Regions from separate parts of the Pseudoalteromonas issachenkonii genome, predicted to be linked through region 2. Evidence: predicted binding sites of a transcription regulator. Region 2 holds the regulator's gene; the other holds the start of a gene.
What was found. The regulator FliA, encoded in region 2, starts transcription of late flagellar genes. The targets are predictions, from matches to a motif close to CTAAAGNTNNNNNNNNNNNNGCCGATA.
Positions count from the first base shown of each region.

Region 1: a site for FliA is predicted at 2,214-2,240, ahead of pomA (flagellar motor protein PomA). Genes of this name have one in related genera too.

Region 1 covers NZ_CP011030.1:802,155-806,590, forward strand. Annotated here, with positions in the region: gene dxs (1-deoxy-D-xylulose-5-phosphate synthase) at 1-742, opposite strand, end outside; gene ispA ((2E,6E)-farnesyl diphosphate synthase) at 858-1,745, opposite strand; gene xseB (exodeoxyribonuclease VII small subunit) at 1,748-1,990, opposite strand; gene pomA (flagellar motor protein PomA) at 2,294-3,061, shown strand; gene PISS_RS03705 (flagellar motor protein MotB) at 3,064-3,984, shown strand; gene PISS_RS03710 (hypothetical protein) at 4,132-4,436, shown strand, end outside.
Region 2 covers NZ_CP011030.1:2,435,296-2,439,731, reverse strand. Annotated here, with positions in the region: gene flhF (flagellar biosynthesis GTPase FlhF) at 1-561, shown strand, start outside; gene PISS_RS11320 (MinD/ParA family ATP-binding protein) at 554-1,414, shown strand; gene PISS_RS11315 (RNA polymerase sigma factor FliA) at 1,441-2,151, shown strand; gene cheY (chemotaxis response regulator CheY) at 2,192-2,575, shown strand; gene PISS_RS11305 (protein phosphatase CheZ) at 2,592-3,359, shown strand; gene PISS_RS11300 (chemotaxis protein CheA) at 3,374-4,436, shown strand, end outside.

The DNA of each region.
Region 1 (4,436 bases), 1.6 Mb from region 2:
GACCTAATTCTTCAAAAAAAGTACCCGGGATCATCATCCCTTTAATGTGTTCTTCCATACGGCTGGCAAGCTCTTTTACCGGCGGTACACCAGAGAGCAGCTTTTTACTGCCTTCGCGGATGTTGGTATAAAAGCTACCTGATAAAATACGCGCAAAATGATTGGTTAACGCACCGACATTTTCAGATATCGACATTTCGTTATCGTTCAAAATGATCAGCATGTCTGATTTAACATCGCCAAGGTGGTTCATTGCTTCAAAGGCCATACCAGCAGTAATTGCGCCATCGCCTATTACCGCGACTGTTTTACGCCCTTTGCCTTCTTTTTGTGCAGCAATAGACATACCTAACGCCGCAGAAATTGAGGTACTTGAATGGCCAACACTAAAGGTGTCGTATTCACTTTCATCTCTAAAAGGGAAAGGATGCAATCCGTCTTTTTGGCGAATGGTATGCATTTGATCACGACGGCCAGTCAGTATTTTATGCGGATAAGCTTGATGACCCACATCCCAGACCAAGCGGTCATCGGGTGTGTTGTATACATAATGTAGTGCAACGGTAAGTTCTACGGTTCCTAAACCAGACGCTAAATGGCCGCTACTTTGCGATACCGAATTGAGTAAATAGTCACGCAATTCATGGCTAAATGCAGGAAGCTTATCTTGTGCTAAGTCTCGCAAGTGGGCTGGTTCGTTCACCAAATCAAGTAATGGATACTTGCTGCTATCAAGTGTCATGGTTTTTTATATATCCTTCGCTAATATTAACCCTCCTCAAAACAAACGAGGTTTAAAAGGCGACTTAATATTCAGTAATAATTTTATACTAAGAGTTAATACGTTTTAGCTGTATTTAATGGTCACGTTCAATTAAATAGTTAGCCAATGCCGCTAAATCTGTTGTGTCTGCGTCAATGTTAGCTAATGCCTCATGGGCTTGTTGTATTAAATTTTGTGCTTTTTGCTTAGCGCCTAGCATACCTAATAAAGCGGGGTATGTCGCTTTATTCGCTGCAATATCTGACCCTTGTGGCTTGCCTAAAGTAAGCGTATCGCCCTCAACATCTAAAATATCGTCATGAACTTGAAATGCAAGCCCTATAGCGTATCCAAAAGTTGATAAGTTATCTAAAGTTTGTTGGCTTGTATTAGGGGCGCACAGTGCGCCAAGAGTAATCGCACAATTTATTAGCGCACCGGTTTTAAGTTTATGAATGCGTTCTAACTCATCAACAGTAATAACCTTATCGGTTGCTGCAATATCGCGGCCTTGTCCGGCAACCATACCTTGTAACCCCGATGCATGCGCTAGTGCTGCGATCATTTTTAATTGTGCTTCAGTCGAACATTTAAATGTGTGCTTAGCAATAAGTTCAAATGCTAAAGTTTGCAGTGCATCTCCAGCTAAAATCGCTTGTGCTTCACCGTATACAATATGACATGTAGGGCGACCACGGCGTAAATCATCATCATCCATAGCAGGTAAGTCGTCATGCACTAATGAATAACTATGAATACATTCAATGGCTGCGGCAAGTACATCTAAATCACGCTTGTCAGCACCGAGTATTTTACCTGTGGTGTACACTAAAAACGGGCGCAGTCTTTTACCACCATTCATTACACTGTAATGTGTGGCTTCTTTTATAGTATTGTCGCTTTCAAGAGGTTGTTCAAAATAAAGGTTGAGCGTATTAGCTACATCATCTTGAGCGAGTTTTATTTGTTCTTTTATGCTCACGATTATTCCATATCGTTATCAAACTGAGTAAGCGGTGCTTTTTCGTCATTACCCATTAATATCGACACCTTTTGCTCAGCTTGTTGAAGTTTGCCTGAAGATGCGCTCGCAAGTGCAATACCTCGCTCAAATTGCTTTAAAGACTGTTCAAGCGATAAATCACCTTGTTCCATTTCACTGACAATTGTTGTTAACTCTTCTAGTGCTTGTTCGAAACTTAAATTTTCAGGTTTTTTAGTCGCCATCTTTATTTTCAACTTACATAATAAATTTAGACGCCAATTTTAGGGGGAATGCTAAACTAGGTCAAAGAATGATATTGTTTTTTGATAGATAAATGCTGTTGATTGGGTTTTATTGCGTTTCAACGTTATTTTTTAAAATTATTAATTTTGATTAATTAGATTGATTACCTATGTTGATCTAAAATATAACTAATCTTAATTTTACCGTTTATCATAAAAATCACTTAAGTATTTCAGTATCTTGCCGATAAACAATTAATAACAACGCTTGCGAAGAAAAAATATAAAACCTTTGGAGGGAATGTGGATTTAGCAACCATTATTGGGATCCTTGGCGCAATTGGCTTAATTGTCATGTCCATGTTTATGAGTAGTAGCGGTGAAGTCGCTATGTTTTACAATACCCCTTCTGTGGTTATTGTATTCGGTGGTTCCCTTTTTATCGTTTTATCTAATTTTACCATGTCGCAATTTCTTGGCATTGGTAAAGTATGTGCAAAAGCGTTTATGTTTAAAATTGAGCCTCCTGAAGCATTAATCGAAAAAGCGGTAGAATTAGCTGACTCTGCTCGAAAAGGCGGATTTTTAGCCTTAGAAGAAGCCGAAATCCCAAATCCTTTTATGCGCAAAGGCGTTGATATGCTAGTAGATGGGCATGATGCTGATGTGGTACGAGCAACATTACAAAAAGATATTTCGTTAACCACCACTCGCCATGAAATGGGGGCAACCTTATTTAAATCATTAGGTGATATTGCACCTGCAATGGGGATGATCGGTACGTTGATAGGCTTAGTGGCTATGCTCTCGAACATGGATGACCCCAAAGCTATCGGACCGGCAATGGCGGTTGCGTTGTTAACCACATTATACGGTGCGTTTTTAGCAAACGTTGTAGCCATTCCTATTCAGGTAAAACTAGAACTGCGTAAAGACGAAGAGGCCATGAATCAGCGCTTAATTTTAGATGCAGTATTAGGTATTCAAGACGGGCAAAATCCTAAAGTAATTGAAGGGATCTTGAAAAATTATCTAGCTGAATCAAAACGCGCAGTCAATACTGAGGAATAATTATGTCAGATGAAGAGTGCAAATGCCCACCTCCAGGACTTCCTGCGTGGATGGGAACGTTTGCCGATTTAATGTCATTATTAATGTGCTTTTTCGTACTTTTACTCGCATTTTCTGAAATGGATGTACTTAAATTTAAACAAATTGCAGGCTCAATGAAGTTTGCTTTTGGTGTACAAAATAAAATAGAAGTAAAAGACATTCCAAAAGGGACATCTGTTATTGCTATGGAGTTTACGCCGGGTAAACCTGAGCCAACTCCTATAGAAACCATTCAGCAACAAACGGTTGAAATGACCCAACAAATGCTTGAGTTTCAGGCGGGAGATGAAAGCTCCGCAGGTGGACGTCAAGAGCAACGTGGTGAAAAGCGAGGTGGTGAATCAAGCAGTACCTCAGAGGAAGTTGCTGCAGCTACGGCAGTGTCTGCTGCTGATCAAGAGCAAATAAATGACTTAGTTAAAAAAATTGCGCAACAGCTTGAAAAGCAAATTATTGATGGGGCTATTGAGCTTGAATCTTTAGGGCAGCAAATCATAATTCGTATTAGAGAAAATGGCTCGTTTCCATCGGGGAGTGCATTTTTACAACCACAATTTAAACCTATCATTCAAGATATTGGCCGATTACTTAAAGATGTACCCGGTGAAATTACGGTGTCTGGTCATACGGATGACTTTCAGGTATCCAACGAGCTTTACATTAATAACTGGGATTTATCATCTAAACGCGCAGTTGCGGTAGCGAGTGAATTACAAAAAGTTCCAGGTTTTGATAAAACCAGAATGATGGTGGTAGGGCGTGCAGAAACCAGGCCCTTAGTACCTAATGATTCCCGCGAAGATCGCAGACGTAACCGCCGTGTAGAAATATCAATTTTACAAGGCAAGGCAAAAGAGTCAGCGCCAATTGATGTAAGATAGAATGACTTGGCTATGTACCTTTTTTAGCATAGAATGCAACATTCTTAACAAATGTAATGGGGCGAATATGTTGACTAAGTATTGTAGTATGCCTGGTAACGGCGATGGAACTGATGAAGATACAAAAGCTAAGTAAGGTTATTTAGTTTGCCTGAATGGTTTTTGTATTTTGTAAGTATATTAAGCAAAAGCTGGGTTCTTATTTTGAGTCCGGCTATTTTTATATTCTTTATCCTCAAAGATTATTTAGCTCTTAGGTTCGTTGTTATTACTGCCGCTTTTTTCTTATTTGGCACTGTGACCTACTCAAGTTTAATGGCGTTTGATGATGGTATTTATATATACCGTTACCTTGTATGGGCATTAACAGATATTACTTGGATGGCACTTATTGCTTATTGGGGTCTTAAAGATAAAGTGCATTTGTGGCAATGTGTACTTGGGCAGCTTAT
Region 2 (4,436 bases):
GTAGCGCTTATTACTACCGATACCTACCGTATTGGTGCTTATGAGCAGCTAGCAACGTATGGTCGTATTATAGGTTGTGGCGTTAAACAAGTTAAAGATGCAAATGAATTAGCAGAAGTTTTATACCATTTACGAAATAAACGTCTAGTCTTAATTGATACAGCGGGAATGAGTCAACGTGATTTACGCTTAACTGAGCAGTTAAACACCTTGATGCGTAATCAGCGTGTTGATATACGTAGTTATTTAGTATTAAGTGCGACGGCGCAAATTAATGTATTACAAGAAACAGTAAGGCACTTTAAAAAAGTACAGCTAAGCGGATGTATTTTTACTAAACTTGATGAGTCATTGAGTTTAGGTGAGATTATTAGTATTGCGATTCAAAATCGTCTCCCAATAGGGTATCTTACTAACGGTCAGCGAGTACCAGAAGATATTAGAGTGGCAAATGCCGAAAAACTAGTAAAAAAAGCTGAGCAATTGTATTTAAAAAGAATAAAAGCACAACAATCACGACACCAATCAGTGGCGTCGAGCACAGTAGAGATGTATGATTAACACAGTTTTAGATCAAGCAAGCGGCCTTCGCAAAATGAGCAAGAATAATAATAACGGCGTAAAAGTTATCGCTGTCACCGGCGGCAAAGGTGGAGTGGGTAAAACGAACGTATCCCTTAACACGGCAATCGCGTTAGGCCAACAAGGCAAACGTGTGCTTGTACTAGATGCTGATTTAGGATTAGCGAATTGTGATGTGATGCTTGGACTGCGCGTTGAGCGTAATTTATCTCATGTTTTATCGGGCGAATGTGAACTTGATGATATTTTAGTCGAAGGTCCCGCAGGCATAAAAATAGTGCCTGCAACATCGGGTTCGCAAAGTATGGTTGAGTTATCACCCTCAGAGCTCGCTGGACTTATTCGTGCATTTAGTGAACTTAACACCGACTTTGATATTTTAATTGTTGATACCGCTGCGGGTATTTCCGATATGGTGCTGAGTTTTTCTCGCGCAGCGCAAGATGTGGTTGTGGTGGTATGTGATGAGCCTACATCAATTACCGATGCCTATGCTTTAATTAAAGTACTTAGCCGTGAGCACGGCGTTTATAAATTTAAAATTGTTGCCAATATGGTGCGTAGTTTACGCGAAGGGCAGGAATTGTTTGCAAAACTTTCAAAGGTTACCGACCGATTTTTAGATATATCAATGGAGTTGGTTGCAACGGTTCCATATGATGAAAATATGCGCAAATCAACGCGCCGCCAAAAAGTAATTGTTGAGGTTTTTCCTGGGTCGCCTGCTGCAATTGCTTTTAAAACACTGGCTACAAAAATTGCTAAGTGGCCAACACCTAGTCAAGCCTCGGGTCATTTAGAGTTTTTCATTGAGAAACTAGTTAGTAACTAACAATGACAATACCGGTGAATAGAGCTATGGGATATCAGTCAACACAAAATTTAAATATGATTGTTGAAAAGCATGCCTCATTAGTCAAAAAAGTGGCGTGCCATTTAATTGCTCGTTTACCGGCCAGTGTGCAGCTAGATGATTTAATTCAATCGGGTATGATTGGTTTAATTGAAGCTTCAAAAAACTTTGATGCGAGCAAAGGCGCAAGCTTTGAAACCTTTGCCGGTATTCGTATTCGTGGTGCGATGATAGACGAAATGCGCCGAGGCGATTGGGTTCCACGTTCAGTTCACAGAAAAAGCCGTTTGGTTGCAGAGACTATTGTTGCGCTTGAGAACAGTTTAAACCGTGAACCTAAAGATAGTGAAGTTGCTGAAAAACTTGAAATTTCGCTAAATGAGTACCATCATATTTTAAACGATGTAAATGTAAGTAAAGTGTTAGGTATTGAAGACCTTGGTATAGATGACGATGTGATTACACCTCATGGCCAAGATTTAGCACTAGACAAACCGTTCAATAATGTTAAAAATGAACGGTTTAATGAGTCTTTACTCAGTGCAATAAAGTCGTTACCGGAAAAAGATGCAATGGTGCTTTCTTTGTACTATAACGATGAGATGAATTTAAAAGAAATTGGGCATATACTCGATGTAAGTGAATCGCGTGTAAGTCAGATACATGGTCAGGCGATGATTAAGCTTAAAGCAAAAATCAATGACTGGATAAACTAGAAGTAAGTAAATAAAGGTTCAGGCCTCACTGGAGGATGTTTTGGATAAAAACATTAAAATTCTTGTTGTTGATGATTTCTCAACAATGAGACGTATTATTAAAAACCTGTTGCGCGATTTAGGTTTTACCAATGTTCAAGAAGCAGATGACGGGTCAACTGCTTTGCCTATGTTGCAAAATCAAGCGTTTGATTTTGTTGTAACAGATTGGAATATGCCAGGCATGCAAGGTATTGATCTTTTGAGGGCAATTCGAGCTGATGAAAAATTAAAGCATATTCCTGTTTTAATGGTTACAGCAGAAGCTAAAAAAGAACAAATAATTGCTGCGGCCCAAGCAGGTGTTAATGGTTATATTGTTAAACCATTTACTGCAGGTACATTGAAAACTAAATTAGAAAAAGTGTTCGAACGCTTAGGTTAATGAGAGGGAGAGGCTTATGTCAGCACCTGCTGCGCCTCAGATTACTTTAGAACAAGCTCGCCAGTTAGTTGTTTTTTTAGAAAATGGTGAGCAAGATAAAGCGAATCAGTTAATTTTAGAAACAGCTTCACAAGAGCAATCACAGTTATTTGCTGAGGTGGGTAAGTTGACGCGTCAACTGCACGAAGCTTTAAAAAGTTTCGAGTTAGACACGCGTTTAACAGACATTACCACTGATGCCATCCCTGACGCAAAAAAACGCCTTAACTATGTCATGGAAATGACAGAAAACGCAGCCAATAAGACAATGGATGCGGTTGAAGCAAGCTTACCATTAGCACAAGAAATCGCTGACGAAATAGCTGATATCAAGCCAACGTGGGATCGTTTAATGAACCGCGAAATAGAGCTTGGCGAGTTTAAATCACTTTGTCATAGTATTGATAAGTTTATGAGCAGTTCTCATCACAAAACCGATGAGTTACAAATGCTGATGACTAATGTGCTGATGGCTCAAGACTATCAAGATTTAACGGGTCAGGTTATTCGCCGTGTTATTGAACTTGTCCGTGAAGTTGAAGAAAGTTTAATTCACCTGTTGACTGCATTTGCAGCGCAAGGTGGTGAGGTTGAACCAACTGAACAACCAGAAAAAATAGAAGATCCCATTGTTGCACAAACACTAGCAGGTCCCGAAGGGCCTATTATTGATAAAGAAACGCGTAATGATGTTGTATCTGATCAAGATGAAGTTGATGATCTATTATCAAGTTTGGGCTTCTAATAGGAGAGTACTGCATGAGCTTTGAAGTCGATGAAGATATTTTACAAGACTTTTTAGTAGAGGCCGGAGAAATCCTTGAGCTTTTATCTGAACAGTTAGTAGAACTGGAAAACAACCCAGATGATACTGAGCTACTAAACGCAATATTTCGCGGTTTCCACACTGTAAAGGGTGGCGCTGGCTTTTTGGCTATGACAGAGCTTGTTGATGCATGTCATGGTGCTGAAAATGTGTTTGATTTACTGCGCCAAGGTGTAAGAACAGTTAACTCTGAATTAATGGATGTGATTTTACAAGCACTGGATACCATTAATGAAATGTTTGCCACGATTAAAAATCGTGACCAGCCAGAGCCTGCTGATCCAGAATTACTTGCAGTACTTCACAAACTTGGACAGCCACCGACAGCAGAAGAGCTTGCCGGCGATTCTGTGGTTGAAGATATAGCTCCTGTCGAAACCCCATCGGTAGAGCCCGAACCAGTTGCAGAGCAACCGAGCAACGATGCTGAAGAAGACCCGTTTGCTTTTGATGAATTATTTAGCGGCCCAGATAGCAGCAGTACTGAGTCTCAGATTGATGAAATAACCGAAGACGAATTCGAAAGCCTACTTGATGAACTTCATGGAAAAGGGCAAGCCCCACAAGAAAAACAATCATCATCAAGTGACAATGATGTCAGTGGTGATATAACTGACGATGAGTTTGACAGCTTATTGGATGAACTTCATGGTGTAGGCAGCTTTGGCGAAGTGAGCCAAGCAACCGCAAGTACACCACAACAAACACCATCAGCCCCTGTGGCTCCACCAAGTAACGAGCAAAGCTCGGGCGATGATGAAATAAGTGACGACGAGTTTGAAGCGTTACTTGATGAACTTCATGGTAAAGGTGCACCTAAGTCGATAGAAACACCGGCTCCTGTAAGTAAACCAGAACCAGTGGCAGCTAAAAAGCCAGAACCAGTTGCTGCAGCTAAGCCACAGCCTAAACCAGAGCCAGCTAAGCCTGCTCCTGCGGCACAAGCAGCTAAAGCTGCGCCGCCTAAAAAAGCAGCGCCTCCACCGGCAGAAACAA